2 regions of the Streptomyces sp. NPDC052016 genome follow, and region 1 is predicted to be linked to the other one. Evidence: predicted binding sites of a transcription regulator. Region 1 holds the regulator's gene; the other holds the start of a gene.

Region 1 (15,257 bases):
GGCGGGGAAGTCGATGTAGACGTCGGAGACGGTCTTCGCATGGCGTCCGAGGGACACGATCGTGTCGTACTGCATCGACTTGATCGTGCTGGAGTGCTCGAAGCTCTGCGGAGTCATGATCACCTTTCCGTCGGCTCCGAACAGGACCGTGTATCCCTTGGGGAACTCGGTGTGCACGATCGCGTCGACGCTCATGGACGGCTCCTTCCCGTGTGTGGTCAGGATACGGCGGGACAGCGCCCTGTCACCGAGCCCGGCGGTACGGCTGTGAGCTCGGTCCGGACAGGTCGCCGGGGGCACGCGAATAGGTGTATGAACGCGGAGTCGGCTGGGTGACGGCGGCGCCGGGGCTGGTGACGGCGGTGCGGGCGGCGAAGCAGTTCCTGACGTACGTCTCGTCCGGTCCGTTCCAGTACGCGGTCGCCGAGGCGCTCGCCCTGCCCGAGGCCTACTTCGAGGCCTTCCGCGCGGACATGCTGGCCAAGCGGGACCTGCTGGCGGCGGGGCTGGCGGAGGCGGGTTTCGCGGTCTACCGGCCGGCCGGCACGTACTTCGTCACCACCGACATCCGGCCCCTCGGCGAGACCGACGGCTTCGCCTTCTGCCGCTCGCTGCCGGAGCGGGCGGGCGTGGTGGCCATCCCGAACGCCGTGTTCTACGACCACCGCGAGGCGGGCGCGCCGTTCGTGCGATGCGCGTTCTGCAAGCAGGTGAGTGTGCTGGAGGAGGCGGTGAAGCGGCTCAAGGCGTCGGCGGCGTAGCCGACGCGGCCCGCGGCCGGCACGGCGGCGGAGCGGCCGAGTTCCGACAGGGTGTGGGGGTTTCCACAGGCTGTGGACGGACGCTCCCGACTCGCACCGCGCGCCGGCGGTCGCCGGTCGCGGGTCACACGGCGAGAGCCCGGCCCGGGCACACGACCGTGGCGGTCGCGGCCCGGGCCGGGCTCCCTTTCGCGTACGGGGCGTCTCCGGCCGCGCTCCGGGGTGGAGCCCGTCGGCACGCCGGTGCAGCGAGGTGTTACGCGTCGTCGCCCTCGTCGGGCTCCTCCGCGTCGTTGACCTCCTTCTCCAGGCCCAGCTGCTCCACGAGCCACTTGTCGAACTCGATGGCGGCGCGGACCCAGCTCACCGTCGAGGAGACGAAGAGCTCGATGTTCACCCCGGCGCCGATCAGCATCTGCGCCTCGCCGATGAGGCGGACGGTGCCGTCGTCGTGGGTGTGGGTGTAGACCTTGGGCCACAGGGTGCGGCGGTTCCAGTCGTCGACGGACTCCAGCAGCTGCGCCTTGTCGTCGATCTGGTGGGGCCGGTCGTAGAAGGTCCGTACCGAGTAGACCGCCTGGTCGCCCTCGCCGCGGAACATGAAGTACGTACGGAATTCCTCCCACGGCGCCGCGAGGTCGCCCTCGTCGTCGACGACGTACTTCAGCTCCATCTGGTCGAGGAGCTGCTTCACGAGGTCCTGATCCGGAACGACGGGGCCCGCCGGTCCCTGGGGCTGCGGCTCGGGCTGGCCCCCGAAGTTCGGAATCGAGGACGGGTCGATGCTCACCGTGATTTTCCCTTCGTACGGATCCCGCCATCCTCCCCCATGCGGGGAGGGGGGTGGCAAGCCCCGCCGGGGCCTGTCAGCCGTCGGCTGACATGATCCAGCCGGTCGGTGGCGGTCGGGTGCACGGGACGGGGACACGATGGCACGGTTGCGGGGCGGTACGGCGAAGGAACCCGCACACCCGGCACGGACCCGGTGGGCCCTGGTGGCGGCGGTCGCCGCGGTGCCCGTGCTGCTGCTGATCTGGCTGGTCACGGCGGTGGTGCGGTTCTCGGCCCCGGACGACACGCTCGGCCGGGGGCCGCGCGGGGTGCCGTGCGCGCGGGCGCTGGAGTTCGGCGCGGCGAGGCCGCCGGCCCGGGCGCACGACACGCGGTGCACCGTGCAGTCCTTCCAGGACAGGCTTGTACAGGGCCGAGTTCCGCATGCCCCGGACGGCGGTACGGGACTGGCTCGAACGCACCTGTCCGCAGGCCGGGGAGCCGAAGACGGAGTTCTGTGCACCGGAGTCGGCCGACCCGTGCCTGGGCGTGGGCTTCCTGGCGGAGGCCGGGGACTACGCGGGAGAGGTCCCGGATGCGGCTCAGCCCGGCTTCGGCGCGGCGGCCGCGCGGGTGAGCGTGGAGTACGAGGGCCCGGACACCGCGCTGGTGCGCTTCGAGGCCTTCGACATGTGAGCGGCGGCCCGCCCCGGGGTCCGGGACGGGCCGCCGCGTCGTTCCTGCCGTGCCGCCGCGGCGGGCGGCTACAGCGTCTTGCCCGTCACCTCCGCCTCGGCCGTCGCCGGTCCCACGATCAGACCGTCGCCGAAGGCGTCCACCCGGACGGTGTCGCCGTCCTTGACCTCGCCGGCCAGGATCTCCTTGGCGAGACGGTCGCCGATGGCCGTCTGGACCAGGCGGCGCAGCGGGCGGGCGCCGTAGGCCGGATCCATGCCCTCGTCGGCGAGCCAGGCCAGGGCCTCCTCGGTGACGTCCAGAGTGAGGCGCCGCTCGGCCAGCCGCTTGGCGAGGCGGTCGATCTGGAGGCGGGCGATCCGGCCCAGCTCGTCCTTCGTCAGGGCCGAGAAGACGACCAGGTCGTCGAGCCGGTTGAGGAACTCCGGCTTGAAGGAGGTCCGGACCACCTCCAGGACCTGCTCCTTCTTCTCCGCCTCGGTGGTGACCGGGTCGACCAGGAACTGGCTGCCCAGGTTCGAGGTCAGCACCAGGATCGTGTTGCGGAAGTCGACCGTACGGCCCTGGCCGTCGGTCAGCCGTCCGTCGTCGAGCACCTGGAGCAGGATGTCGAAGACCTCGGGGTGCGCCTTCTCCACCTCGTCGAGGAGGACCACGCTGTACGGCCGCCGCCGCACCGCCTCCGTCAGCTGGCCGCCCTCCTCGTAGCCCACGTATCCGGGCGGGGCGCCGACGAGCCGGGCGACGCTGTGCTTCTCGCTGTACTCGGACATGTCGATGCGGACCATGGCCCGCTCGTCGTCGAAGAGGAAGTCGGCGAGCGCCTTGGCGAGTTCCGTCTTGCCGACGCCGGTCGGGCCGAGGAAGAGGAAGGAGCCGGTCGGCCGGTCCGGGTCGGCGATCCCGGCGCGGCTGCGCCGTACGGCGTCGCTGACGGCCCGTACGGCCTCGCTCTGCCCGATGAGCCGCTTGCCCAGCTCGTCCTCCATGCGCAGGAGCTTCTGCGTCTCGCCCTCCAGCAGGCGCCCGGCCGGGATCCCGGTCCAGGAGGCGACGACGTCGGCGATGTCGTCGGATCCGACCTCCTCCTTGACCATGGTGTCCTTCGCGGCCTCCTCCTCGGCCTCGGACGCGGCCTCCAGGTCGCGCTCCAGGGCCGGGATCTCGCCGTACAGCAGCTTGCTGGCGGTGTCGAAGTCGCCGTCGCGCTGGGCCCGTTCGGCCTGGCCCCGCAGTTCGTCGAGCTTCTCCTTCAGCTCGCCGACCCGGTTGAGGGACTGCTTCTCCTTCTCCCAGCGGGCGTTGAGGCCGCGCAGCTCCTCCTCCTTGTCGGCGAGGTCGCGGCGCAGCTTCTCCAGGCGCTCCCGGGAGGCGACGTCGGTCTCCTTGTCGAGCGCCAGCTCCTCCATCTTCAACCGGTCGACGGCGCGCTGGAGTTCGTCGATCTCGACGGGGGACGAGTCGATCTCCATGCGCAGCCGGGAGGCGGCCTCGTCGACGAGGTCGATGGCCTTGTCGGGCAGGAAGCGGGAGGTGATGTACCGGTCGGACAGGGTCGCGGCGGCGACCAGTGCGCTGTCCGCGATCTGCACCTTGTGGTGGGCCTCGTACCGTCCCTTGAGCCCGCGCAGGATGGCGATGGTGTCCTCGACGGTCGGCTCGGCGACCAGCACCTGCTGGAAGCGCCGTTCGAGCGCCGGGTCCTTCTCGATCCGCTCCCGGTACTCGTCGAGGGTGGTGGCGCCGACCATGCGCAGTTCGCCGCGCGCCAGCATGGGCTTGAGCATGTTGCCGGCGTCCATGGCGGAGTCCCCGCCGGCACCGGCGCCCACCACCGTGTGCAGCTCGTCGATGAAGGTGATGATCTGCCCGTCGGAGTCCTTGATCTCCGCCAGGACGGTCTTCAGCCGCTCCTCGAACTCACCGCGGTACTTCGCGCCGGCGACCATCGCGCCCAGGTCGAGCGCGACCAGCCGCTTGTCCTTCAGCGACTCGGGCACGTCGCCCTTGACGATCCGCTGGGCGAGGCCCTCGACGACGGCGGTCTTGCCGACGCCCGGCTCGCCGATGAGGACGGGATTGTTCTTGGTGCGCCGGGACAGTACCTGCACGACGCGGCGGATCTCGGTGTCCCGTCCGATGACGGGGTCGAGCTTGCCGTCCCGGGCGGCGGCGGTGAAGTCCGTACCGAACTTCTCCAGCGCCTTGTACTGCCCCTCGGGGTCGGCGGTGGTCACCCGGCGCCCGCCGCGCGCCTTCTGGAAGGCCTCGGCCAGCTTCTTCGGGGTCGCCCCCTGACGGGTGAGCACCTCACCGGCCTGACCGCCCTTGGCGGCGATGCCGATGAGCAGGTGCTCGGTCGACAGGTACTCGTCCCCCAGGTCCCTGGCCCGCGCCTGCGCGTCGGCGATCACGGCGAGCAGCTCGCGGTTGGGCTGCGGCGGCGCGACGGTGGACCCGGTCACGCTGGGCAGCGAGCCGAGCACCTTCTCCGCGCCGGCCCGTACGGCGGCCTGGTCGGCGTCGACGGCGGCGAGCAGATCGACGATGTTCTCGTTGTCCTGCCCCTGGAGCAGCGCGAGGAGCAGGTGGGCTGGGGTGAGGTCGGGGTGTCCCTCGGACACGGCCCGGTTGCCGGCCGCCTGGATCGCGTCCCGGCTCCGGTTGGTCAGCTCGGCGTCCACGTCTGCTCTCTCCTCCTTGCGTCAGCCGTCAGCACTGACTCCGACAACGTACACAAAGTTGAGTCTATTCCACTCAAGGTCGAGTCGGGGAGTCCCGCACCGACTAAGTTCCGACCATGGCCGCATACCCCCAGAACCCGGGCGCCCCCGACGCGACGTACCTCGCCTTCTGGCGTGAACGGCACTTGTGCACCCTGACCACACCACGCCCTGACGGCTCTCCGCACGTCGTTCCCGTCGGGGTGACATACGACCCCGAGGCCCGGCTCGCTCGCGTGATCTCCGACAGGTCGAGCACGAAGGTGGCCAACGTGCTCGCGGCGGGCCCCGAGGGCGCCCGGGTGGCGGTCTGCCAGGTGGACGGCCGCCGCTGGGCCACGCTGGAGGGCCGTGCCGTCGTGCGCGCGGACCCGGACCGCGTCAGGGAAGCGGAACGCCGCTACGAGGAGCGCTACGGCCGGCCCCCACGCCCGAACCCCACCCGCGTGGTGATCGAGATCGGACTGACCCGCGCGATGGGCCGCGGCTGACCGGACGGCCGAACGCGCCCCCGACCGCACGCCACACCTCTGTCACCTGCCACCGGCCCGCGCGGACCACCCACCTGCGGGCCCGCACCCGCCTGACCGGATCCGCCTCCGTCTGTTTCCGGCCACGCCGAGGCCCTGCCCGTCACCGCACCGTCCGTGCCCGAACCCCGAGATATCCGCCAAAACTGCAGCGGCGTCACCGTGTTCAGGTCACGGTGACGCCGCTGCGGGGGGAAGCACCTGAGGCGATCTGTTACGACGGGGGAATCGCGTCAGGCACTGCGGGGGGTGGCTGAAATGGTGCTGGGTGCGGTCGGGGTCGCCGACTCCGCCAGTTGGTGGTCGCGCTGGTCGAGGTTCACGAAGATCATCCCGTATCGGATGGCACACCGAACCGGCTGTGGCGCCCCCCGGGGCCGCCTGAGACACCGGTAGGCCCGTACGTCTCCGTCCTCGTCCCGCGTGACGACCACCGGCTCTCCGAAGACGGTCACCATCAACGAGTCACCACTGTGGGGGATGGCGGTGACCAGGTCGATGAAGTGCCAGCCGGAGCGGTAGGCGGTGGCCATTTCACGGCGGAAGGAACGGTCGTCCGGTGGTGTGGTCATGCCGATCAGTCCCACCTGGTGTCGAAGGGGACGGCCGGCGTGTCCTCGATGGCGGCCGCGGCGACCACGGCCTGAGCACCACTCGTCCTGTGTGCGTCGCTCTTCGCTTCGGAGAGGCCGACCAGCGTTCCGACGGCCACAACGGCGGAGAAGGCGGCGACAAGCACCGAGCGAAGCATTCTCTTACGCATAGTCGGCTTCGTCCTCACTTGAAGGTCCCCTCTTCCCCCGTCGAGTAAGACGATGGCTCATTCAGGCACGTCATGGCCACACGATCGGTGCATCATGTTCCTGCATGTTCAGGACCCTGGGGGGTGGAGATTTGGCAACAAATGGGACTAAGGCGACACATCCCCATGCGGTGACCGAGCTGTGTGAGGAGGGAAGCCGCCTCTATGCGAACGCCCTTCGCACAGGTCGCATCCAACGGGCCGATGTCGAGCCTGCTCCCTGCCTGATGGAGTTCGCCCTCCTCCACCCCGACCCGGACGACGCGAACTGGCTGCGCCCGGTTCCCCCGTCCGTCGCCCTGGCCCAGCGGCTGCACCCCATCGAACGCGAGATCACCGACAACCGCCGGCTGTCCATCGCGCTCACCGAGGTCTTCGAGCCCTTCATGGCCCTCAGCGCCCAGGAGACCGCCCCCACCCACTCGATCACGGTGCTGGAGGGCCTCGACCGCATCAACGCGGCGCTCGACCTCGCGACCTCCCAGTGCCGTACCGAGGTCCTCGCGGTCCAGCCGGGCGGCCGCCGCAGCCCCGAGAACCGGCTCCTGGAAGCGCTGGAGCGCGACAGGCCGCTGATCGAACGCGGCGTGCGCATCCGCACCCTCTACCAGCACACCGCCCGCTACAGCCCCGACCGGCTGGCCTACGTGGACCAGTTCACCGACGGCAAGGTCGAGTACCGCACCATCGACGAACTCGTCGAGCGCCTCATCATCTGCGACGAGGCCGTCGCCTTCATCCCCGTCCGCGACGACCGGCAGGTCGCCCTGGAGCTGCGCCACCCCGGCCTCGTCCGCTACCTGATCAAGGTCTTCGAGTTCATGTGGAACCGCGCGGTGCCCCTGACAGCGGGCACCCCCTACGAGGCCGACCCGGACGGCATCACCGACATCCAGCACTCCATCGCCAAGCTCCTCGTCGAGGGCCACGTCGACGAGGCCATCGCCCGCCGCCTCGGCATGAACGTCCGCACCTGCCGGGCCCACATCGCCAAGCTCGCCACCGCCCTCGGCAGCGGCAGCCGGGCCCAACTCGGTTATCTCATCGCCCAGTCCGGAATCCTGGAACGGGAGCACTGACCACCGAGGAGAGGGCCACGCGTGACTGCGGCAGCGCACGACCACCCACCCGAGGAGCCCTGCGAGGAGGCTCTGGAGCTCTATGCGCGCGCCCTGCGGTCGGGCCATGTCCCGGCCGCGGAGGCGGAGGCGTACCCCTGCCTGGTCGACAGCGGACTCCTGCGGCCGCACCCCCGCGACCCGCACCGGCTGGGCCCCCTGGCCCCCGCCGTCGCCCTGCCCCGTCTGCTGCGCACCGTCGCCGAGGACATCGCCCGCCGGCGCCGGCAGGAGGCCCGGCTGGCCGAGGCCTTCGAACCGCTTCTCGCGCTCGCCGTGCCGAGCGCCCACCCCGCGGACGCCGCCGAACTCCGCCTGCTGAGCGGCCTCGACCGGATCAACCAGGTCATCACACGCACCATCGCGGAAGCCTCCGAGGAGATGCTCGCCGTCCAGCCCAGGGGCCGGAACCCCGGCGAGTTCTCGCGGCCGCACGCCGAGGCCGTGGCCCGCGACCAGTCCTTCCTGGACCGGGGCGGCCGGATCAGAACGCTCTACAACCACACCACCCGCCACGCTCCCGCGGTCCTGGCGCGGTACGAGCGGCTCGAGGGCGACGTGGAGGCCCGCACCCTGGACGAGATCACCGAGCGCCTCCTCGTCCTCGACCGCGCGGTGGCCTTCATCCCCGCCAACCGGGACCGCACGGTCGCCCTGGAGATCCGCCACCCCGCTCTGCTGGACTACCTCACCACCGCCTTCGACCGCCTCTGGCGCCTGGCCACGCCGATGTACCCGGAGACCGTCCCCCAGCCCAGCCTCAACGGCATCACCCCCCGCCAGCGCGCGATCGCCGCCCTGCTCGTGGAGGGACACACCGACACCGTCATCGCCGACCGGCTCGGCATGAACGTCCGCACCGCCCGCGTCCACATCGCCAAACTGGCCGCCACCCTCGGCAGCGCGAGCCGCGCCCAACTCGGCTACCTCATCGGACGGTCGGGGATCCTCGATCCGGAAGGATGACCGGAGCGGCCACCCCCGGCAGGGGCCCGTCCAGGCCCACCTGGGCGATCCGCACCCCCAGCTGCGTACGGCTCGCCGCGCCCAGCGTCTCCGACAGCCGGGCGATGTGCGCCCGGCAGGTACGGACGCTGATCCCCAGACGTTCCGCGATCACCGCGTCCTGGTGGCCCTCCGCCAGCAGTGCCGCGATGGACTGCTCCCGGTGCGAGATGCCCTCGATACGGGTGTCGGGGAGCGGCGCGGTCAGCGGGATCGCGAGCCGCCACAGGCGTTCGAAGACGGTGGCCAGGTAGGCGATCAGGGCCGGGTGCCGCAGTTCCAGCGCCATCGTGCGGTCGGCGTTCGCGGGGATGAAGGCGACCGTGCGGTCGAAGAGGATCAGCCGGTCGATGACCTCGTCCAGGGTCCGCGCCTCGACCGCGGTGCCCATCAGCTCCAGGTAGTTGAGCAGGCCCTGCCCGTGCCGGGCCACGTGGTTGTACAGGTCCCGCATGCGCACGCCCCGCCCGCGCAGCGCCAGCGCCCGGTGCAGCCCCTCGGACAGTTCGTGCTCGCGCCGGATGCCGCCGGGCTGGACCGTCAGCACCTCCGTGGTGCACGCCTCGGTCGCCTGGTCCAGGGCCGCCTGGATGCGGGAGGCGCCGTCCAGGACGCGGATCGCCGCCCCCTCCCCGGCCGTCGGCACCCGCGCGGGGCCCAGGCCGGAGTACCACTCGAAGGCGGCCACCGCCGAGCCCATGCGCCGCTGGCTCGCGCTGACCTCGTCGTACAGCCCGCGCAGCAGCCGGGTCATGACCTCCTGCGGGGAGGTCGGCACCAGCCAGTCCATGTCGTCGGGGTCCGGATGGAGCAGGGCGAGCTCCAGCAGGCAGGGCACCGGCTCGGCGTCCTTGCGCCGCACACGGCCCCGCCGTACGGCCCGGGAATACACGCGATCCCCGGCCTCGCACAGTCGGTCAGCACCGTGAGGATGCTCCTCCGCCCCGTGCCCGGCCATCGCCCATCCCACCCCCGCTGTCCGCCTCTTCCGCAGCGCAACTATGCGCGGCCCCGGACCGGGTCCGCAACACGGCTCCGTCCGCCGGCGCCTCGGAAAACCACCTGTTCGTACGGGTATCTCCCGGCCTCCGCCGCCCGCACTGCAACAAGCTGGGGGGTCACCGGCCCGGCCGGACCGGTCCCGGCCCTCCCCGGGGGCCGGGCGTGCGTCGGGACGCCCCCTGAGCCCCGTTACAGGTCGAGGGTCCAGGTCTGGCCGACGAGGTCGTGGCCGAAACTGTGGTGGGGCTCCTCGTCGGTGAGCGTGAAACCGGCGCCCTGGTAGATCCTGCGGGCGGACGCCAGCACGTCGTTGGTCCACAGCGTGACCCGCCGGTAGCCGGCCGCGCGGGCGAAGGCCAGGCACTCCTCGACGAGGCGGGTGCCGAGGCCGAGCCCCCGGGCCGCCGGGGTGACGAGCAGGATGCGCAGCCGGGCCACGCCCGGTTCGTCGCCGGCGACGAGGAAGACGCAGCCCACGCGCTCACCGTCGGCCTCGGCGATCCAGGCCGCCTCCCGGGCCGGGTCGTGCCCGGTGGCGTAGTCGGCGACGATCCTGGCCACCAGGGCCTCGAAGTCGGTGTTCCAGCCGAACTGCCGGTGGTAGGCCTCGCCGTGCGCCATCACGACCCACCCCAGGTCGCCGGGCCGGCCGGCGCGCCGCACGACGACCCTCGGCTGCTGGTCCTGCTGCGGCATGGCTGCCCTCCCGGTCCCTTCGGCCACCACGTCCGGTCGCCACTGGAGCGACCGTTTCCGTGACCTTAGGACAGCTCCGTGTCCCGGGAAGCGACACACCCGTCCGCCCGGCAGGTCGAGCCGCCGGCGGCCGCCCGCCGGTACGCGCTCACCCACGGCCCGGCGACCCTCGCCGCGCCCGCCCGCCTCCGCCGTCGGCTCCGGCGTGCGGGACCGGCCCGACGTCCTCGCGTCCTGTCAGCCGTTGCCCGCGAGGGACGGCGAGGACGGGCGCCGTCCGCCGCACGCCGCCCTGGCGGCGCTCCGGGGCGCCCTGCTCGACCTCCTGGCCGCCGACGACGGGCCCCGCGGTCAACCGCCGTCGTCCGCCACCGGCTCGCCCTGCTGGGCGGCGCAGAGACGTGACCGGTGAGCCGACGCACGAGAGGGGGGCACGCGCGGCGCGTGCCCCCCTCTCGTCGTCACCGGATCAGTTGAGCTTGATGGCCCGGCAGGCGGCCTCGTACTTCGCGGTGCAGATGTCGGACACCTCGTAGATGCCGTCCGCGACGACGGTGCTCTTGATGTTGCTCTTCTGCAGCGCCACCACGGTGACCAACTGCGCCGGGATGTCCTTGTGAGTAGGGCTGTCCACCCTGTCCCGGGTGAGGGCGTCGAACTGGATGTCGCGGCCCTGGACCTTGGCGACGGCCATCTCCGCGGCGGCCTCCGCCATCTGCGGGTAGGGCTTGTACACGCTCATGAACTGCTCGCCGCTGACGATCCGCTGCACCCCGGCCAGCTCAGCGTCCTGGCCCGTGATCGGGGGCAGGTCGTCGCCGCTGACACCCGCCGCCTTCAGGGCCTTGATGATGCCGCCGGCCATGGCGTCGTTGGCGGAGTAGACGGCCGCGATGTTGCTCTTGCCGATCTTGTCGATCGCCTCGGCCATGTGGCTCTCGGCGACCTCCGGGCTCCACGCCTTGGTGTCGTAGGACGCTGCGATCGTCACCCGGCCGCTGAGCTCGGACAGCGCGCCGTCCTTGAACTGCTTGGCGTTCGGGTCGGTGGGCGAGCCGTTGATCATGACGATCTTGTCGGAGGTGTCGGCCGCTCCCAGGGCCTCCACCAGGGTGCGGCCCTGCACCTCGCCGACCAGCTCGTTGTCGAAGGAGACGTACGCGTCGATCGGGCCCTGGGCCAGCCGGTCGTACGCGATGACGGGGATGCCCGCGTCCTTGGCCTTCTGGACCGTGTCCGCGATGGCCTCGGCGTCGACGGCGTCCAGCAGGATGATGTCGACCTTCTCGTCGATCATCCGCTCCATCTGGCTCACCTGGGTGTCCGGGTCCGCGGCCGCGTTGGCGTACTCGGTCTTGCCCTTGTTCTGGGTGAGGGAGGCGATCTTCGCCTTGATGATCGGGTAGTCGAACTGCTCGTACCGGGTGTTCGTCTTCTCCGGCATCAGCACGCCCACGGTGATGTCGTTGCCCTTGGTCGGTGTCGCCTCGCCGGCCTCCTCCGTCGCGCTCAGCATCCCGCAGCCGGCGAGCGAGAGGGACAGCGTGGATGCGGCCACGGCCATGGCGATACGACGGCGCATTCGAGGGCTCACTTCAGGTGCGTTTCGGACATGGGTGCGACATGGTGACCCAGGTGTCTGAAAAGCCAACGCGTCGGTGACCACCGACGTCAAGCCGACCTACTTAACGAAGTAACAACATCACACTCCGCTTAGCACGTGAAGACGCATGGAGACGAGGCGGAGGCCTCTCCCGCCCCTCTTTACGGGCCCTCCATCCAACGGGAGTTCACGGAACGGCAAAAAAGCGCACAACCAACCCCGTTGCTCGCGCGTCGCGGCCATGACGGACCGTCCGGCCGCCCCGTGTCCGAGCAGACGACCGCATGGACGTGGACCCGCACGAGACGCACGGACGGAACGATCCGCGGGAACCGGGCCTCAGTCGCGCCGGCCGTCGCGCTCGCCACGCCTGCACGCCGCGACCGGCCGCCTGCCGTAATGCGCCCGTGACCTGGGGAATCACCACTTCCGGCGCTGTTGCGAAGTGGTGACGAAGCGACGATTGATCAAGCACGGGGGGTGGGTGAAGATGAGTGCACCGCGGGCCGCCGGGGGGAAAGCAGGACCGGCCGGACGCGGGCACCTCTCTCGTCTCAGTGCGTCCCGGCACCGGTCGGCCGATCCGTATCCCGTACGTCGTGCGCGCCGGTCCGTTCCTCTTTCGTCTCACCCGGCTCACTGCCGCCACGGTCGCCCGTCACCGCAGTGCGCCCCTAGCGATTCCTGGGGGAATCCGCCATGTCCGCGTCCGCCGCGTCCGCCCGTCCCGTCGCCGCCCGCCGCTTCCGCACCCTGGCCGCGACCACCGTCGTCGCCGCCGTCGCCGGTACCGCCCTCGTCCCGGTGACCGCCTTCGCCGCCGACAAGGCGAGCGGCGCGCCGCTGACGATGACGCTGGGCGCGCCCACCCCGGAGGGCCTGCTCAAGCGCGGCGGGACGACACAGTCGACGACCCTGACGGTCACCAACTCCTCGACCGAGGCGCAGGAGTTCCTGGCCTGGCTGCCCGGTACGCCGGACGGTCCGAGCCCGCTCCTGGCCGACTCCGTCGTCTTCGACGTGACCCCGCTCGACGCGCCCCCGACCAAGTCCCTCGTCGGCCGGCAGGACGGCTCCTTCCAGGGCCTGTTCTTCCCGGCCACGGGCAGCCCCGCGGACAACTTCTCCATCCCGGCCAAGACCACGTACACCTGGAAGGTCACCGTCGGACTCGGCGCCGGCTACCCCACCAACGACGGCGACTTCACGCTGACCGCCGGAGCGCTGGTCGGCGACGTGAACGACGACCCGGCCCACAACACCGCCGTCTTCAAGACGGACCCGCAGATCAAGCCCGGCACGCTGGACCTGACCTGGGTGCGCGACAACAACGTCGTCGCCCGCCCGGGCCAGCGCGCCGGCCTGACGCTCGAGGCCGTCGCCAACGGACCCGGCGAGTTCCCCGCCGAGCTGCGCCGCACGGTCTCCGCGCAGGACTTCCGCCAGGGCGCCGGCAACCCCGACTTCATCCTGGAGGCCGAGGTCGGCGGCAGGATCGTGAAGCTGGAGGAGACCCAGCCGAGCATGTGGGAGCTGCCCGTCATCCCGAAGGGCTTCGGCGCCGCCTCCGGCAGGAACAGCATCAAGCTGTACCTCTCCCTGGGCAAGAACACCGACATCAAGAAGGACACCGAGGTGCCGCTGGAGGCGCTGTTCTCCATGGGTGACAGCTACGGCTTCAACGGCATCCCGACCACGGTGACGGCCGGCCCGGCCAAGACCGCCCCGAGCTCGCCGTCGGCCACCCCGTCGACGCAGCCGTCGCAGTCCCCGTCCGCGTCCGCCGACGCGACCCCGTCGGCGTCCGCGTCCACCACACCGGCCGCCGCCGCCACGACGCACACCACCACGACCACGACCACCGTCAACGGCTCGCTGGCCGACACCGGTTCCGGCGCGGGCAGGTACGCCGTCCTCGCCGCCGCCCTGGTCGTCCTGGGCGGGGCCGCCACCTGGCTCGGCGTCCGCCGCCGCCGCTCCTCGCACGCCTGACGTCCCGCCATCGGCTTGTGGGCCCGGAGGATCACGCCTCCGGGCCCTTCTCCGTGCCCGGGTACGGTCGAATCGGTCCGGACCGGGCCCGCACCACCGCCCCCACGTGCTGAACGACCACTGGCCCGGCTGACCCCGCACATGCGTGAGGGGCCCGGGGAGTTCGCCTCCCGGGCCCCTCACGCGCGGTGTCCCGGCGTCAGTCCGAGGACTGTCGCTTGGGCCGCCACACCACCAGCGCGCTGGTCTGCTGCACCTCCTGGTACGGCACCAGATCGCGGCGGTAGGAGGCGTGGACCGCGGCCTCGCGCTGCTGCATGGCCGCCGCCGCGCCGTCCAGGGCCGCCTCCAGCTCCGCGACACGGGACTGGAGCGCGGCGACCTGGTTCTCCAGCTCGATGATCCGCTTGATGCCGGCCAGGTTGATGCCCTCGTCCTGCGACAACTGCTGGACGGTCCGCAGCAGTTCGATGTCGCGGGCCGAGTAGCGGCGGCCCCGGCCGGCGGTGCGGTCCGGGGACACCAGGCCCAGGCGGTCGTACTGGCGCAGCGTCTGCGGGTGCAGGCCGGAGAGCTGGGCCGCCACCGAGATGACGTAGACCGGGGTCTCCTCGGTCAGTTCATACGGGTTTCGTCGACGGCCGTCCATCACTCTCAAGCTCCCTTCGCGGCCTCGAACAGCTCCGCCCGCGGGTCCTCACCCGCGGTCGCCTCGCGATACGCCTCCAGCGCGTCACGAGCCTTCCCCGACAGGTCCTTCGGAACACTCACCTCGACGGTGACCAGGAGGTCGCCGCGGGTGCCGTCCTTGCGGACCGCGCCCTTGCCCCGTGCGCGCATGGTGCGCCCGTTGGGCGTGCCGGGCGGCAGCTTCAGCGTGAGCGCCGGGCCGCCGAGGGTGGGAACGCGGATCTCTCCGCCCAGGGCCGCCTCCGCGAAGGTGACGGGCACGGTGACGGTGAGGTTGTCGTCCTTGCGGCCGAAGACCGGGTGCGGGTCGACGTGGACGACGACGTACAGGTCGCCGGCCGGGCCGCCGCGCTCACCGGGGGCGCCCTTGCCGCGCAGCCGGATGCGCTGCCCGTCGGTGACGCCCGCGGGGATGCGGACCTGCATCGTGCGGGAGGACTTGGCCCGCCCGCTGCCCTTGCACTCCATGCAGGGGTGCTCGGCGATCAGGCCCCGGCCCTTGCAGTCCGGGCAGGGGTCGGTGAGCGAGAAGCCGCCCCCCGAACCCCGCGCCACCTGTCCCGTGCCGACGCAGGTCGGGCACACGCGCGGCGTGCCGTTCTTGTCGCCGGTGCCGGAGCAGGCCTTGCAGGGGGACTGTGAGGTCATGCGCAGCGGGACCGTCGCGCCCTCGATCGCCTCGGTGAAGCTGAGGGTGACCTCGGTGTCGATGTCCTGCCCGCGCCGGGGCTGGGTGCGGGCGCCCGTGGTGCCACCGCGGTTGAACAGGCCCCCGAAGACGTCACCGAGTCCGCCGCCGAAGCCGCCGGCTCCCCCGCCGCCCTGGGCGCCTCCGAAGAGGTCGCCCAGGTCGAAGTTGAAGGAGCCG
Region 2 (15,257 bases), on a different contig from region 1:
GGCGGGCAAGTTCCTCTGGCGCGTGCGACGGCCTTGCGCGGAGCGCCGGTTGGACGTGGGCGGCGGGCTTTGGCAGTATTCGCCGCCACGCCTTCCCGGAGTGCTTCATTCTCTCCCAAAACAGGCGTCTGACCTGGGAGGGTGCGCCCAGCCGGGGAGCGTTGCCAGCCTTTCGCGAAGGGTGTGGAGGGGTCGTGCAGACTGGCTGGATGCGTACGGAACTTGTCTCGGAGCCCGGCGATCGCGCCCGCCCCAACGAGGACTTCGCGAGTATCGGACTTCCCGCCTCCGGACAGGGCGGTTCGCTCGTCCTGCTGGACGGGGTGACGCCGCCGCGAGGCGGCACGGGCTGTCTGCATTCGGTCCCCTGGTACACCGCACACCTGGGCGGCGCCCTGACCGAACTGACCGTTTCGTCGCCGGATGTTCCCCTGGCCGAGGCGCTCGCCCGCGCCATCGCGCGTACTGGTGAGGCGCACGCGGAGACTTGTGACCTTTCTCACCCGCGCACCCCTCAGGCAACGGTGGTCCTCGCCCGCTGGTCCCCGGAGACGGTCGAGTATCTGGTGCTGTCCGACTCGGCTCTCCTGCTGGCGGCCCCCGACGGCGCGGTCACCCCCGTCCTCGACGACCGCCTCGGCCTCCTCCCGCCCGGCCTGCTGGCGAGCGAGGAGATCTGCGACGCGCGTGCCCGCAACAAGGAGGGCGGCTTCTTCACGGCCGCCGCGGATCCGACGGTCGCCGCCCGCGCGGTCACCGGCGCCGTCCCGCGCACGGCGGTGACCGCCCTGGCCGCCCTCACGGACGGGGCGACGCGCTGGGTGGAGAAGTTCCGCGAGGGCGACTGGACGGACCTGTTCACCTACGTCCGCAAGGAGGGCCCCCGGTCCCTGGTGGAGCGCGTACGGGAGCTGGAACGGGCGGACGCCGGGCGGGCGTTCCTGGGCCGCAGCAAGAGACACGACGACGCGACGGCGATCTTCGTGGAGCTGTGAGCCCGTCGTCCTGCGAGGCCCTCTAGCACCCTGGGCCGTTGAGAACCCTTGGCCGTTGAGCACCCTTGGCCATTTAGACCCCTGGGCCGTTGAGGCCCGGCCGCATAAACCTCGGCCATGAGGCCCGGCAGCTGATCCCCCCTGGTTCTGCAGCCCCGCCGCGCGAACCCTCGGCTCTGTGGCCGGCCGTGTGAACCTTCGGCTCTGTGGCCCCCGCCGCATGAGCCCGGCCTGCTGGGCCTTCGCGGAGGCCTTGTCGGACGGCCTACTTGGCCATGCCCTGGTTCAACTGCTGGAGCAGCCGCGCCAGCTCCGCGACCTCGCCGCGGTCCCAGTGCGCGAGCTGGCTGACGTAGCGCGCGCGGCGGGCCTCGCGGACCCGGCTGACGCGGGTGCGGCCCTCCTCCGTCAGGTCGACCAGCCAGGCGCGTCCGTCCGCCGGGTCCGGCTCGCGGGCGATCAGGCCGAGCTCCTCCAGTGCACGGAGCTGGCGGGACATGGTGGCCTTGCCGACGCCGATGTAGGCGGCGAGCTCGGTGGCGCGCTGGCGGCCGCACTCCTCCAGCCGCACGAGCAGTCCGTACGCCGCGGGCTCCAGGTCGGGATGGACCTCGCGGGCCATCTCCCCCTGGTTGGCGCGGGCGCGGCGCAGCAGCACCGTCAGCTCCCGCTCCAGGGACAGGAACTCCTGGTCCACACCTCGCGGCGGCATCTCGGGGGCAGCCCCGTGCTCGTCGCCGTTTCCGTCCTCGTGCACGTCAGCGCTCCTGATCCGGTTCCCACGACGATTCTACGTGCGTAGCTGCTCGGGCCGGGCAGGAGCGGCGGCGGACCCGCGGGGTGCGAGCGGCTGACCCGCGGGGACGAGCGGCGGCGGCCCGCGCGGGAACCGTGCGCCGGCTCGTGTCCCGTCCGCAGGGGCGGGGGCCCGGGCCTCCCACACGGGACCCGGGCCTCCGCTGTCCGATGGCGTCCGTCACGCCGCCACCGGAACCTCCGGCGTCGCGCCGTTCGTGGCCGGCGCGAGGGCCAGTTCCAGGACCTGGCGGACGTCGGTGACGGCGTGGACGTCGAGCTTGTCCAGGACCTCCGCGGGGACGTCGTCCAGATCGGGTTCGTTGCGCTTGGGGATGACGACCGTCGTGACGCCGGCGCGGTGGGCGGCGAGCAGCTTCTGCTTCACGCCGCCGATGGGGAGGACCCGGCCGGTCAGGGAGACCTCGCCGGTCATCGCCACGTCCGTGCGGACCAGGCGGCCCGACAGGAGGGACGCCAGGGCCGTCGTCATCGTGATGCCGGCGCTCGGCCCGTCCTTGGGCACCGCGCCCGCCGGGAAGTGGATGTGCACGCCCCGGTCCTTGAGGTCGCCGACGGGGAGTTCCAGCTCGGCTCCGTGGCTGCGCAGGAAGCTCAGCGCGATCTGCGCCGACTCCTTCATCACGTCGCCCAGCTGGCCGGTCAGGGTCAGGCCCGCCGCACCCGTCTCCGGGTCGGCCAGCGACGCCTCGACGTAGAGGACGTCGCCGCCCGCGCCCGTGACCGCCAGGCCCGTCGCCACACCGGGCACCGAGGTGCGCCGCTCGGCCGGGTCCTGGGCGGACTCGGGGACGTGGTGCGGCCGGCCGATCAGCCCGCGCAGGTCGCCGTCGGTGACGGTGAACGGCAGCTCCCGCTCGCCCAGTTCGTGCTGGGCCGCGATCTTGCGCAGCAGCCGGGCGACGGACCGCTCCAGGTTGCGCACACCGGCCTCGCGGGTGTACTCGCCGGCCAGCTTGCGCAGCGCGCCCTCGTCGAGGGTGACCTCGTCCTTGTCCAGGCCCGCCCGCTCCAGCTGGCGCGGGAGCAGGTGGTCGCGGGCGATGACGATCTTCTCGTCCTCGGTGTAGCCGTCGAGCCGGACCAGCTCCATACGGTCGAGCAGGGCCTCGGGGATGGCCTCCAGGACGTTGGCGGTGGCGAGGAAGACGACGTCCGACAGGTCGAGCTCGACCTCCAGGTAGTGGTCGCGGAAGGTGTGGTTCTGCGCCGGGTCCAGGACCTCCAGCAGGGCCGCCGCCGGGTCGCCCCGGAAGTCGGAGCCCACCTTGTCGATCTCGTCGAGCAGGACGACCGGGTTCATCGAGCCGGCCTCCTTGATGGCACGGACGATCCGGCCGGGGAGCGCGCCGACGTAGGTGCGCCGGTGACCGCGGATCTCCGCCTCGTCGCGGACACCGCCGAGGGCGACCCGGACGAACTTGCGGCCCATGGCGTGGGCGACGCTCTCGCCGAGGCTGGTCTTTCCGACGCCGGGCGGCCCGACCAGGGCCAGGACGGCGCCGCCGCGCCGGCCGCCGACGACGCCCAGGCCCCGCTCGCTGCGGCGCTTGCGCACCGCCAGGTACTCGGTGATCCGCTCCTTCACGTCCTCCAGGCCCGCGTGCTCGGCGTCGAGGACCGCCTTGGCGCCCTGGATGTCGTAGGCGTCCTCGGTCCGCTCGTTCCACGGCAGTTCGAGGACGGTGTCGAGCCAGGTGCGGATCCAGGAACCCTCGGGCGACTGGTCGCTCGCCCGTTCCAGCTTGTCGACCTCCTTGAGGGCGGCCTCGCGGACCTTCTCGGGCAGGTCGGCGGCCTCGACGCGGGCGCGGTAGTCGTCGGACTCCTCGCCGTCCTTCTCGCCGTTGAGCTCGCGCAGTTCCTTGCGGACGGCTTCCAGCTGACGGCGCAGCAGGAACTCGCGCTGCTGCTTGTCGACGCCCTCCTGGACGTCCTTGGCGATGGTCTCGGCGACGTCCTGCTCGGCGAGGTGGTCGCGCAGCTGCTGGGTGGCGAGCCGGAGGCGGGCGACCGGGTCGGCGGTCTCCAGCAGCTCCACCTTCTGCTCGGTGGTCAGGAAGGGCGAGTAGCCCGAGTTGTCGGCGAGCGCCGAGACGTCGTCGATGGCCTGGACGCGGTCGACGACCTGCCAGGCGCCGCGCTTGCGCAGCCAGGCGGTGGCCAGCGCCTTGTACTCCTTGACCAGTTCGGTGACGTGGCCGGGCAGCGGCTCCGGGGTCTTCTCGTCGATCCGCGTGCCCTCGACCCACAGCGCCGCACCGGGCCCCGTGGTGCCGGCGCCGATCTTCACGCGGCCACGGCCGCGGATCAGGGCGCCGGGGTCACCGTCGGCCAGCCGGCCGACCTGCTCGACCGTGCCGAGCACACCGGTGCTCGCGTACGTGCCGTCGACGCGCGGCACCAGGAGGACCTTGGGCTTCCCGGGCTCCGACCGGGCGGCGGCCTGGGCGGCCTCCACGGCGGCGCGTACGTCGGCGTCGTTGAGGTCCAGCGGAACCACCATCCCGGGCAGCACGACCTCGTCGTCGAGCGGCAGCACAGGCAGGGTGAGCGGTGTGAACGCTGCGGACTCAGCAGCCATGATCTCCCCTTAGGCAGTCAAGTTGAGTTATGCCGACTCAATGCACAGGAGCCTTCCGATGTTCCCGGGACGCCGTTCGCTGTCAGCGATCACGTCTGCCGAAGCGGCCCTACGGCGGCATATCGTCCTGCAAGTAATACCTGAACAGCCGAATCACCTCTTACGGAGTTGCTGTGGGCGGGATCGTACGGGCCTGGGTGGACGGGTGGGTCGTGTCGCGCGGGGCCGCTCCGCCCACTCCGGAACCCTGGGGGTTCACCGTCGACGTCGGACAGCCGGAGCAGGTGTCCCGGCACGTCTTCGCCTCGGTCGGCGACGACGTCGACGAGGCGAAGGTGCGCGAGGTCGCGGCCGGCGTGACCGGGGCCGGGGTGTGGCTCAAGGTGTTCCGGCACCCGGCGGCGGTCGGAGGATGGCTGGGCCGGGGCTGGTGGGTGGACCCCGACCCCGGCTGGCTGATGAGCGTGCCGCTGCGGTCGGCGGCGGACCCGGTGGAGGCCCCGGAGGGCTACCGGCTGCGCATCTGGACGCGTGGTGGCGTCACCCACGTACTGGTCGCCGCGCCCGACGGATCCTTCGCCGCGCGGGGCCAGGTCGCCCCGACCGGCGCGACCGCCGTGCTCGACCGGATACAGACCGCTCCGGGGCAGCGACGCCGCGGGCTGGGCAGCGTCGTCGTGCGGACCCTGGAGGCCGTGGCGGCGGCCGAGGGCGCGCGGACCGGAGTCCTGGCCGGGACCCCGCCGGGGCGCGCGCTGTACGAGTCGCTGGGGTGGCGGGTGGTGGCGCCGATGACGAGCGCGAGGTTCACGGGGGCGGACGGCGGGACCGAGGACGCCGGGACCTGACGCGGGTCCGGCCGCGGGTCCGGCCGCGGGTCCGGCCGCGGGTCCGGCCGCGGCGCACGACCGGGGGCCGCCCGCCGGCGCCGCACCCCCCGCCCAGGCTCCCGCACCCGGCCCCGCGACCGCCTGTGTCCCCGCCCGGGATCACGCAACCCCGGCCCCCGGCTCCCCCACCGCCGCCCCCAGGGCCACGCCCCACCCCGATCCCCGGCGCGATCGGATGCCCGCAGTCGGTCGGCTGGTCCGTGAGGGCGACCGGGTCCGCGAGGGCGACCAGGTCCTGGAGGAGCATCACGCCGAGCACCGCGAGCAGCGGCCACCGCGCCCACGGCGTCAGCAGCCCCGCCGACGCGCCGGCACTCGCGGCGACGCCGAAGCTGACGCCGTGGTCGAGGCGGTGCAGGGAGTTGTCGGGAAGGTGGCCCACGAGGACGGCGACGCCGACGGGGACCTCGGTCGCGAGCGTGGCGAGGACGTGCCCGAGCAGGAAGACGCAGGCCGTGCCCCTGGTCCCCGGCGTCAACGCAGCTCCCCGCTCACCCCGTACGAACGGCCCACAGGAAAATCCCCGACCCCGCGTCAGGGCCGGTGCAAGGATGGAAGGATGCCCGTCTCCCACGACTTCCACGAAGCCCCCGAAGTCCTGGACCGTCGCGAGGGCCCTTACGGCGAGGTCGTGCTGCGCCGGCACGGGGAGCTGCTCCAGATCATCGCCAACGGCTGCTTCCTGATGGACACCTCCGACGGCCGCTCGGAAAGGCTGCTCGTCGACGCCGCCCTGACCGCGCTGGACGACCGACCCTCCCCCGACGTGCTGATCGGCGGCCTGGGCGTCGGGTTCTCGCTCGCGCATGCCGCCGCCGATCCCCGCTGGGGCCGCATCACCGTCGTGGAGCGCGAACCGGCGGTCGTCGACTGGCACCGCCGCGGCCCGCTGTCCGCCTTCTCCGGCCCCGCCCTCGCCGATGCGCGCACGGAGATCGTGGAAGCGGATCTGGTGGATTACGTCAATGAGACATCCGCCACGTTCGACGCGCTGTGCCTCGACATCGACAACGGGCCCGACTGGACCGTCACGGAGGGCAACGGCGGGCTCTACTCGCCGGCCGGACTCGCAAGCTGCGCAAGGGTGTTGAGACCCGGCGGTGTCCTCGCCGTATGGTCCGCACGGCCGTCTCCGGAATTCGAGGGAACCTTGGGGAATGCCGGGTTCCAACAGGTGCGTACCGAAGAGATCCCGGTTGCCCGAGGAGTGCCGGACGTCGTGCACCTCGCCGTCCGACCTGGATAGCAAAGCCGAGGTGACTCCGGGTACGTTTCATGCCTGACGCCGGTCATTTACGCGTCAACCGCAGTCATGCGCACACAAGGGATCACCCCACTGGTCCCGGAAAAGCACACCTCAGGGGCGGGCGATGGAGCAGACACACACCTCGCACAACGGCACGACGACGGCGACCCCGGGCGCGCAGCGACGCGTTCTGGTGGTCGAGGACGATGCGACGATCGTCGACGCCATCGCGGCCCGCCTGCGCGCCGAGGGATTCCTCGTGCAAACGGCGGGAGACGGCCCGGCGGCCGTCGACACCGCGGAGGCCTGGCAGCCCGACCTGCTGATCCTCGACATCATGCTGCCCGGCTTCGACGGTCTGGAGGTCTGCCGCCGTGTGCAGGCCGCCCGCCCGGTACCGGTGCTGATGCTCACCGCGCGCGACGACGAGACCGACATGCTGGTCGGGCTCGGCGTGGGCGCCGACGACTACATGACCAAGCCGTTCTCCATGCGGGAGCTGGCGGCACGCGTGCACGTGCTGCTGCGCCGCGTGGAGCGGGCCGCCATCGCGGCGGCCACCCCGCGCTCCGGCATCCTGCGCCTCGGCGAGCTGGAGATCGACCACGCGCAGCGCCGGGTACGGGTGCGCAGCGAGGACGTGCACCTCACGCCCACCGAGTTCGACCTGCTGGTCTGCCTGGCGAACACCCCGCGCGCGGTGCTCTCCCGCGAGCAGCTCCTGGCGGAGGTGTGGGACTGGGCGGACGCCTCCGGCACCCGGACCGTCGACAGCCACATCAAGGCGCTGCGCCGGAAGATCGGCGCCGAGCGGATCCGCACGGTGCACGGCGTGGGGTACGCGCTGGAGACCCCGACGCCATGAGCGGCGGGCCGGACGCACCGAGAGGCCCCGGGGAGCCCTGGGGCGGGGTACGCCCGTTCTCGATCAAGACCAAGCTGGGGGCGCTGGTCGTCATCTCGGTGCTGATCACCACCGGGCTGATGATGATCGCCATGCGCACCGAGACCGAGCTGCGCTTCATCACGGTCTTCTCGATGATCGCCACACTGCTCATCACGCAGTTCGTGGCTCATTCGCTCACCGCGCCGCTGGACGAGATGAACACGGTGGCCCGGTCGATCTCGCACGGGGACTACACGCGCCGGGTGTCCGAGAACCGCCGTGACGAGCTGGGCAACCTCGCCCAGACGATCAACGTCATGGCCGACGAGCTGGAGGCGCAGGACCGTCAGCGCAAGGAGCTGGTGGCCAACGTCTCGCACGAACTGCGCACACCCATCGCGGGTTTGCGCGCGGTCCTGGAGAACGTGGTCGACGGCATCGCCGAGGCCGACCCCGAGACCATGCGCACGGCCCTGAAGCAGACGGAGCGGCTCGGGCGCCTCGTGGAGACGCTGCTGGACCTGTCCCGCCTGGACAACGGCGTGGTACCGCTGCGCAAGCGGCGTTTCGAGGTGTGGCCGTACCTGTCCGGCGTGCTGAAGGAGGCCAACATGGTGGCCTCCGCGCGCGCGACCATGGGTTCCGGCGGCAGCCACACGCGGACGGACGTCCATCTGCACCTGGACGTCTCCCCGCCGGAACTGACCGCGCACGCGGACCCGGAACGCATCCACCAGGTCGTCGCCAACCTCATCGACAACGCCGTCAAGCACAGCCCGCCGCACGGCCGGGTGACGGTGAAGGCGCGGCGCGGTCCGCTGCCGGAGTCGCTGGAGCTGGAGGTCCTGGACGAGGGCCCCGGCATTCCGCGCTCGGAGTGGCACCGCGTCTTCGAGCGGTTCAACCGGGGAGCCGTCCGCCGGCCGCACGGTCCGGGCAGCGACGGCGGCACGGGGCTGGGGCTCGCGATCGCCCGCTGGGCGGTCGATCTGCACGGCGGCCGGATCGGAGTGGCCGAATCCGAGCGGGGTTGCCGGATTCTTGTCACTCTCCCGGGAGAGCCATCTTTGCCAAGTTGACGTAAAGTTCGAGCCGGAGCCACAAGATCCACGTGCGTCCGCGCTGACGAACAGCTGATGGACACGTGTGATCAGGCAGAGCACCGGCGCAGGCCGGCCCGGGTCCGCACGCTCGGCGTGCGCGACCTGCATCAACGCACCCGTTTCCGAGGGCAACCGCGCTTGTTTCCCGCCATTTCAACCCCCGAAACACGCTTTTTGATGTGACATACGCGACGATGGAGCGGCCCGGCCTGACCTTCACCCTCCGGGAGGCGTAGCCTTTATTCCCGCTGTCCATCACCTTGTGAAGCGGAAGAGGGCGGTTGCCGCCGTGTCGCCACAGTCCCCCAGTAACGCATCGAGCATCTCGACCGACGCCGACCAAGCGGGCAAGAATCCCGCTGCCGCGTTCGGTCCGAACGAGTGGCTCGTCGACGAGATCTATCAGCAGTACCTCCAGGACCCGAATTCGGTAGACCGTGCCTGGTGGGACTTCTTCGCCGACTACAAGCCGGGGGCCGCCAGCGCTCCGGCTCCGGCGGGTACTGCGGCCGCGGGGGCCGCAGGGACCACCACGCCCGCGGCACCCGCCGCGCCGGCCGCTCCGGCCGCTCCGGCCCAGGCCGCCCCCGCGGCCCCGGCTCCCGCGCCCGCCCCGGCCGCCCCCCGGCCCGCGGCCGCCGCTCCGGCTCCCGCGAAGCCCGCCCCGGCCGCCAAGCCGGCCGCGAAGGCCCAGCCCGCCTCCGAGGCCCCCGACGGCCCCGAGTACGTGACGCTGCGCGGCCCGTCCGCCGCGGTCGCCAAGAACATGAACGCGTCGCTGGAACTGCCGACCGCCACCTCGGTCCGCGCCGTCCCGGTGAAGCTGCTGTTCGACAACCGCATCGTCATCAACAACCACCTGAAGCGCGCCCGGGGCGGGAAGATCTCCTTCACGCACCTGATCGGCTTCGCGATGGTGCAGGCCATCAAGGCCATGCCGTCGATGAACTGGTCGTTCGGCGAGAAGGACGGCAAGCCGACCCTCGTCAAGCCGCCGCACGTCAACCTCGGCCTGGCCATCGACCTGGTGAAGCCCAACGGCGACCGCCAGCTCGTCGTCGCCGCCATCAAGAAGGCCGAGACGCTGAACTTCTTCGAGTTCTGGCAGGCCTACGAGGACATCGTCCGTCGCGCCCGCGACAACAAGCTGACGATGGACGACTTCACCGGCGTCACGGTCTCCCTGACCAACCCCGGCGGCCTCGGCACCGTCCACTCCGTGCCGCGCCTGATGCCCGGCCAGTCGGTGATCATGGGCGTCGGCTCCATGGACTACCCGGCGGAGTTCCAGGGCACCAGCCAGGACACCCTGAACAAGCTCGGCATCTCCAAGGTCATGACGCTCACGTCGACCTACGACCACCGGGTCATCCAGGGCGCCGCCTCCGGCGAGTTCCTGCGGGCCGTCGCCAACCTGCTGCTGGGCGAGAACGGCTTCTACGACGACATCTTCGAGGCGCTGCGCATCCCCTACGAGCCGGTCCGCTGGCTCAAGGACATCGACGCCAGCCACGACGACGACGTCACCAAGGCCGCCCGCGTCTTCGAGCTGATCCACTCCTACCGGGTCCGCGGCCACGTCATGGCCGACACCGACCCGCTGGAGTACCAGCAGCGCAAGCACCCCGACCTGGACATCACCGAGCACGGCCTCACCCTGTGGGACCTGGAGCGCGAGTTCGCCGTCGGCGGCTTCGCCGGCAAGTCGATGATGAAGCTGCGCGACATCCTCGGCGTCCTGCGCGACTCGTACTGCCGCACCACCGGCATCGAGTTCATGCACATCCAGGACCCCAAGCAGCGCAAGTGGATCCAGGACCGTGTCGAGCGCGGGCACTCCAAGCCGGAGCGCGAGGAGCAGCTGCGCATCCTGCGCCGCCTGAACGCGGCGGAGGCCTTCGAGACCTTCCTGCAGACGAAGTACGTCGGCCAGAAGCGCTTCTCCCTGGAGGGCGGCGAGTCCGTCATCCCGCTGCTGGACGCGGTGCTGGACTCGGCCGCCGAGTCCCGCCTGGACGAGGTCGTCATCGGCATGGCCCACCGCGGCCGCCTGAACGTCCTGGCCAACATCGTCGGCAAGTCGTACGCGCAGATCTTCCGCGAGTTCGAGGGCAACCTCGACCCGAAGTCGATGCACGGCTCCGGCGACGTGAAGTACCACCTGGGCGCCGAGGGCACCTTCACGGGCCTGGACGGCGAGCAGATCAAGGTGTCGCTGGTCGCCAACCCCTCGCACCTGGAGGCGGTGGACCCGGTCCTGGAGGGCGTCGCCCGCGCCAAGCAGGACATCATCAACAAGGGCGGCACGGACTTCACCGTCCTGCCGGTGGCGATCCACGGCGACGCGGCCTTCGCGGGCCAGGGCGTCGTGGCCGAGACCCTGAACATGTCGCAGCTGCGCGGCTACCGCACCGGCGGCACGGTCCACATCGTCATCAACAACCAGGTCGGCTTCACCGCGGCCCCCGAGTCCTCGCGTTCCTCCATGTACGCGACGGACGTGGCCCGCATGATCGAGGCCCCGATCTTCCACGTGAACGGCGACGACCCCGAGGCCGTCGTCCGCGTCGCCCGGCTGGCCTTCGAGTTCCGCCAGGCGTTCAACAAGGACGTGGTGATCGACCTCATCTGCTACCGCCGCCGCGGTCACAACGAGTCGGACAACCCGGCCTTCACCCAGCCGCTGATGTACGACCTGATCGACAAGAAGCGCTCGGTGCGCAAGCTGTACACCGAGTCCCTCATCGGTCGCGGCGACATCACCCTGGAAGAGGCCGAGCAGGCGCTGCAGGACTACCAGGGCCAGTTGGAGAAGGTCTTCACGGAGGTCCGCGAGGCCACCGCGCAGCCGGCTCCGAGCAGCTCCTACGACCCGCAGGACGGCTTCCCGGTCGCGGTCCCCACGGCCGTCTCCACGGAGATCGTCAAGCGCATCGCCGAGTCCCAGGTCAACATCCCCGACCACATCACCGTCCATCCGCGTCTGCTGCCGCAGCTGCAGCGCCGTGCGGCGATGGTCGAGGACGGCACCATCGACTGGGGCATGGGCGAGACGCTCGCCGTCGGCTCCCTCCTCCTGGAGGGCGTCCCGGTCCGCCTGGCCGGCCAGGACTCGCAGCGCGGCACCTTCGGCCAGCGTCACGCGGTGATCATCGACCGTGAGACGGGCGAGGAGTTCACGCCGCTGATGTACCTCTCCGAGGAGCAGGCGCGCCTGAACGTCTACAACTCCCTCCTCTCCGAGTACGCGGCGATGGGCTTCGAGTACGGCTACTCGCTGGCCCGCCCCGACGCGCTCGTGATGTGGGAGGCGCAGTTCGGCGACTTCGTCAACGGCGCCCAGACGGTCGTGGACGAGTTCATCTCGTCGGCGGAGCAGAAGTGGGGGCAGACGAGCGGTGTCACGCTCCTCCTCCCCCACGGCTACGAGGGCCAGGGCCCGGACCACTCGTCCGCCCGCCCGGAGCGCTTCCTGCAGCTCTGCGCCCAGAACAACATGACGGTCGCCATGCCGACCTCGCCGTCGAACTACTTCCACCTCCTGCGGTGGCAGGTGCACAACCCGCACCACAAGCCGCTGGTCGTCTTCACCCCGAAGTCGATGCTGCGCCTGAAGGCCGCGGCGTCGAAGGCGGAGGAGTTCACCACGGGCCAGTTCCGCCCGGTCATCGGCGACGGCTCCGTCGACCCGGCCGCGGTCCGCAAGGTCGTCTTCTGCGCCGGCAAGGTCTACTACGACCTCGAGGCCGAGCGTCAGAAGCGCGGCGTCACGGACACCGCGATCATCCGCATCGAGCGCCTGTACCCGCTGCCGGGTGCCGAGCTCCAGGCGGAGATCGCCAAGTACCCGAACGCCGAGAAGTACCTGTGGGCCCAGGAGGAGCCGGCCAACCAGGGCGCCTGGCCGTTCATCGCCCTGAACCTGATCGACCACCTGGACCTGGCCGTCGGTGCCGACGTGCCCCACGGCGAGCGTCTGCGCCGCATCTCGCGCCCGCACAGCTCGTCCCCAGCGGTCGGTTCGGCCAAGCGCCACCAGGCCGAGCAGGAGCAGCTGGTGCGCGAGGTGTTCGAGGCGTAACCGCTCGCGCGCACGCCGTACGCGGCCGGGCCGCACTCCCTTCCCGGGGGTGCGGCCCGGCCGTTTTCCGCGCACTTATCCTTGACCACATGTACTTCACGGACCGTGGCATCGAAGAGCTGGAGAAGCGGCGCGGCGAGGAGGAGGTCACCTTCGAGTGGCTCGCCGAGCAGCTGAGGACGTTCGTCGACCTGAACCCGGACTTCGAGGTGCCGGTGGAGCGGCTGGCGACGTGGCTGGCCCGGCTGGACGACGAGGACGAGGAGTAGGTCCTCGGCGGTTCCGCGATTCTGCGGTCCTGCGGTCCTGCGGTCCTGCGGTACCTGTGCCGGTCGCGTCGGCCGCGCGGGAAGGGCGCCCTGGTGGGCGCCCGTTTTTTTGTGCGTGCTCCCGGGTTCTGGTGTGCGCTCCCGGGCCTCTTGTGCGCGCTCCCGGTCTTCCGTGGCGCTCCCGTCGGCCCGTCACCTTCGAGCGGGGCCTTGTCCCCGGATCAGGTGTCTTGACTTTCCGTGACCGCGATATATCGTGAATGACGGAAGACACGATATGACGTGTCGAGCGTACGAGGAGGTCCGCACCATGTCCGAGTGGTCCGTCGCCGAGCCGAGCAAGCTCTCCTTCGACGAGCCGGTGAGCGACCTGCAGGTACGCATCGTCGCCGGCACGGTGAACGTGGTGGGGACCGACGAGGGTCCGCCCGCCTGGAGGTCTCCCACCTGGAGGGACCACCCCTGGTGGTGACCCATCGCGACGGGACGCTGACGGTGGCGTACGAGGACCTGCCCTGGAAGGGTTTCCTCAAGTGGCTCGACCGCAAGGGGTGGCGGCGCAGTGCCGTCGTCTCGCTGGCCGTTCCGGCGCACACGCGCGTGGAGGTGGGGGTGGTGAGCGCTGGGGCGGTCGTCTCGGGCATCGACGGGCACGCCGAGGTGAAGGGGGTGTCCGGGGACACGACCCTGGTGCGGCTCACGGGCCCGGTCCGCGCGGACACCGTCTCGGGGAGCGTGGAGGCCCAGGCGCTCACCGGCGACCTGCGGTTCAACTCGGTGTCGGGGGACCTGACCGTGGTCGAGGCGGGTTCCTCCGTGAAGGCCGACTCGGTGAGCGGGTCCATGATCGTCGACCTCGACCCGACGAGCCGCCCCACCGCCATCAGCCTGACCAGCGTCTCCGGTGAGATCGCCATCCGGATCCCCCACCCGGCGGACGCGGAGGTCGAGGCGAACACCGCGAGCGGCTCGGTCTCGAACGCCTTCGAGGACCTCCGGGTAGGCGGCCAGTGGGGCGCGAAGCGCATCACCGGCCGGCTCGGCGCGGGCAACGGCAGCCTGAAGGCGACGACGGTCTCGGGCTCGATCGCCCTGCTGCGCCGGCCTCCGACGGAGGAGGAACCGTGGGAGCCGGAAGCGACCCCTCCGGCCGACGGCGCGACCGCCGGCCCGGGGGACAATGCCTCTTCCGGCACGACCGACGCGGCATCCCCCGACGGCCCGGCCGACAGTACGACCGACAAGAAGGTGCTCTGACATGCCCCCCGTCTTCGCCCACGGCCGCCTCCGCCTCTACCTGCTGAAGCTCCTGGACGAGGCCCCGCGCCACGGCTACGAGGTGATCCGGCTCCTGGAGGAGCGTTTCCAGGGGCTGTACGCGCCGTCGGCGGGCACGGTGTACCCGCGGCTGGCCAAGCTGGAGGCCGAGGGCCTGGTCAGGCACACCACCGAGGGCGGCCGCAAGGTGTACGCCATCACCGACGCCGGCCGGGCCGAACTGGCCGAGCGCAGCGGCGAGCTGGCCGACCTGGAGCTGGAGATCCACGAGTCGGTCGCGGAACTCGCCGCCGAGATCCGTGCCGACGTGCGCGGCGCCGCGGGCGACCTGCGCCGCGAGATGCGGGCAGCGGCCTCACAGGCGCGTCAGGGCACGAAGCCGGGCCCCGGCGAGAACGGGGAGTTCGGCGACAAGGAGGCGTGGCGCGCCGCCAAGGAGGAGATGCGCCGCGTCAAGCAGGAGTGGAAGGAGCAGGCGCGCCGGGCCAAGGACGAGAGCCGCCGGGCCCGCGAGGAGGCCCAACAGGCCCGCCGCCAGGCGAAGGAGGCCCAGGACCGGGCCCGCGCCCAGGCCCAGGAGGAGATGCAGCGCATAGCGCGGCGCGTGCAGGAACAGGTCCAGGACCACTTCGCCCGCGGTGACTGGCCGACGGGCGTGCGGGAGGGCCTGACCGAACTGGCCAAGGAGTTCGGGGAGTTCGGCAAGGACTTCGGGAAGGAGTTCGGCAAGGACTTCGGCTTCGGCCGCGACAGCGGTACGGCGACCTCGGGGCCGGTGTACTCCCGAACCCCGGAGGACTTCCCCGCCGACTACGAGCCGGCCTGGGCCCATGAGGACCCCAGCGGCGACCCGGCCCGCGACCTGGACCGCCTGCTGGACCGCTTCCGCGACGACATTCGCGACGCGGCCCGCGACCACGGGGTGACGGCGGACCAGCTCCGCGACGCCCGTCGGCACCTGTCATCGGCCGCGGCGCACATCGGGGCGATACTGCGGGCGCCCAGGGCGTGACGGTCCCGTGCCGCCGAGGGCCGGCGGCACCGTCCGCTTCAGCCCGCCTGCGCCTCTCCCCCGCCGTAGAGCACCCGGGTGAGGGACGAGTGGGTGA

What was found. Region 1 encodes HspR, which represses chaperone genes until heat shock. Its sites were predicted from a motif close to TTGAGNNNNNNNNNCTCAA; they were not measured.
Region 2: a site for HspR is predicted at 4,418-4,436, ahead of lon (endopeptidase La). Genes of this name have one in related genera too.

The regions. Positions count from the first base shown of each region.
Region 1 is NZ_JBIUBX010000023.1:11,384-26,640, reverse strand. It holds gene ACIHAR_RS26745 (Uma2 family endonuclease) at 1-195, opposite strand, end outside; partial or broken gene ACIHAR_RS26740 (aminotransferase class I/II-fold pyridoxal phosphate-dependent enzyme) at 324-761, shown strand; gene ACIHAR_RS26735 (YbjN domain-containing protein) at 1,018-1,551, opposite strand; gene ACIHAR_RS26730 (hypothetical protein) at 1,956-2,228, shown strand; gene clpB (ATP-dependent chaperone ClpB) at 2,297-4,912, opposite strand; gene ACIHAR_RS26720 (TIGR03618 family F420-dependent PPOX class oxidoreductase) at 5,029-5,442, shown strand; gene ACIHAR_RS26715 (hypothetical protein) at 5,715-6,053, opposite strand; gene ACIHAR_RS26710 (hypothetical protein) at 6,059-6,220, opposite strand; gene ACIHAR_RS26705 (helix-turn-helix transcriptional regulator) at 6,349-7,362, shown strand; gene ACIHAR_RS26700 (helix-turn-helix transcriptional regulator) at 7,384-8,367, shown strand; gene ACIHAR_RS26695 (LuxR C-terminal-related transcriptional regulator) at 8,330-9,364, opposite strand; gene ACIHAR_RS26690 (GNAT family N-acetyltransferase) at 9,598-10,104, opposite strand; gene ACIHAR_RS26685 (substrate-binding domain-containing protein) at 10,574-11,686, opposite strand; gene ACIHAR_RS26680 (hypothetical protein) at 12,407-13,699, shown strand; gene ACIHAR_RS26675 (heat shock protein transcriptional repressor HspR) at 13,899-14,348, opposite strand; gene dnaJ (molecular chaperone DnaJ) at 14,354-15,257, opposite strand, start outside.
Region 2 is NZ_JBIUBX010000034.1:39,360-54,616, forward strand. It holds gene ACIHAR_RS34360 (protein phosphatase 2C domain-containing protein) at 210-995, shown strand; gene ACIHAR_RS34365 (MarR family transcriptional regulator) at 1,261-1,752, opposite strand; gene lon (endopeptidase La) at 1,972-4,395, opposite strand; gene ACIHAR_RS34375 (GNAT family N-acetyltransferase) at 4,569-5,243, shown strand; gene ACIHAR_RS34380 (rhomboid-like protein) at 5,203-5,763, opposite strand; gene ACIHAR_RS34385 (spermidine synthase) at 5,845-6,531, shown strand; gene ACIHAR_RS34390 (response regulator transcription factor) at 6,656-7,396, shown strand; gene ACIHAR_RS34395 (ATP-binding protein) at 7,393-8,496, shown strand; gene ACIHAR_RS34400 (multifunctional oxoglutarate decarboxylase/oxoglutarate dehydrogenase thiamine pyrophosphate-binding subunit/dihydrolipoyllysine-residue succinyltransferase subunit) at 8,810-12,601, shown strand; gene ACIHAR_RS34405 (DUF6104 family protein) at 12,691-12,870, shown strand; partial or broken gene ACIHAR_RS34410 (DUF4097 family beta strand repeat-containing protein) at 13,181-14,127, shown strand; gene ACIHAR_RS34415 (helix-turn-helix transcriptional regulator) at 14,129-15,160, shown strand; gene ACIHAR_RS34420 (Clp protease N-terminal domain-containing protein) at 15,199-15,257, opposite strand, start outside.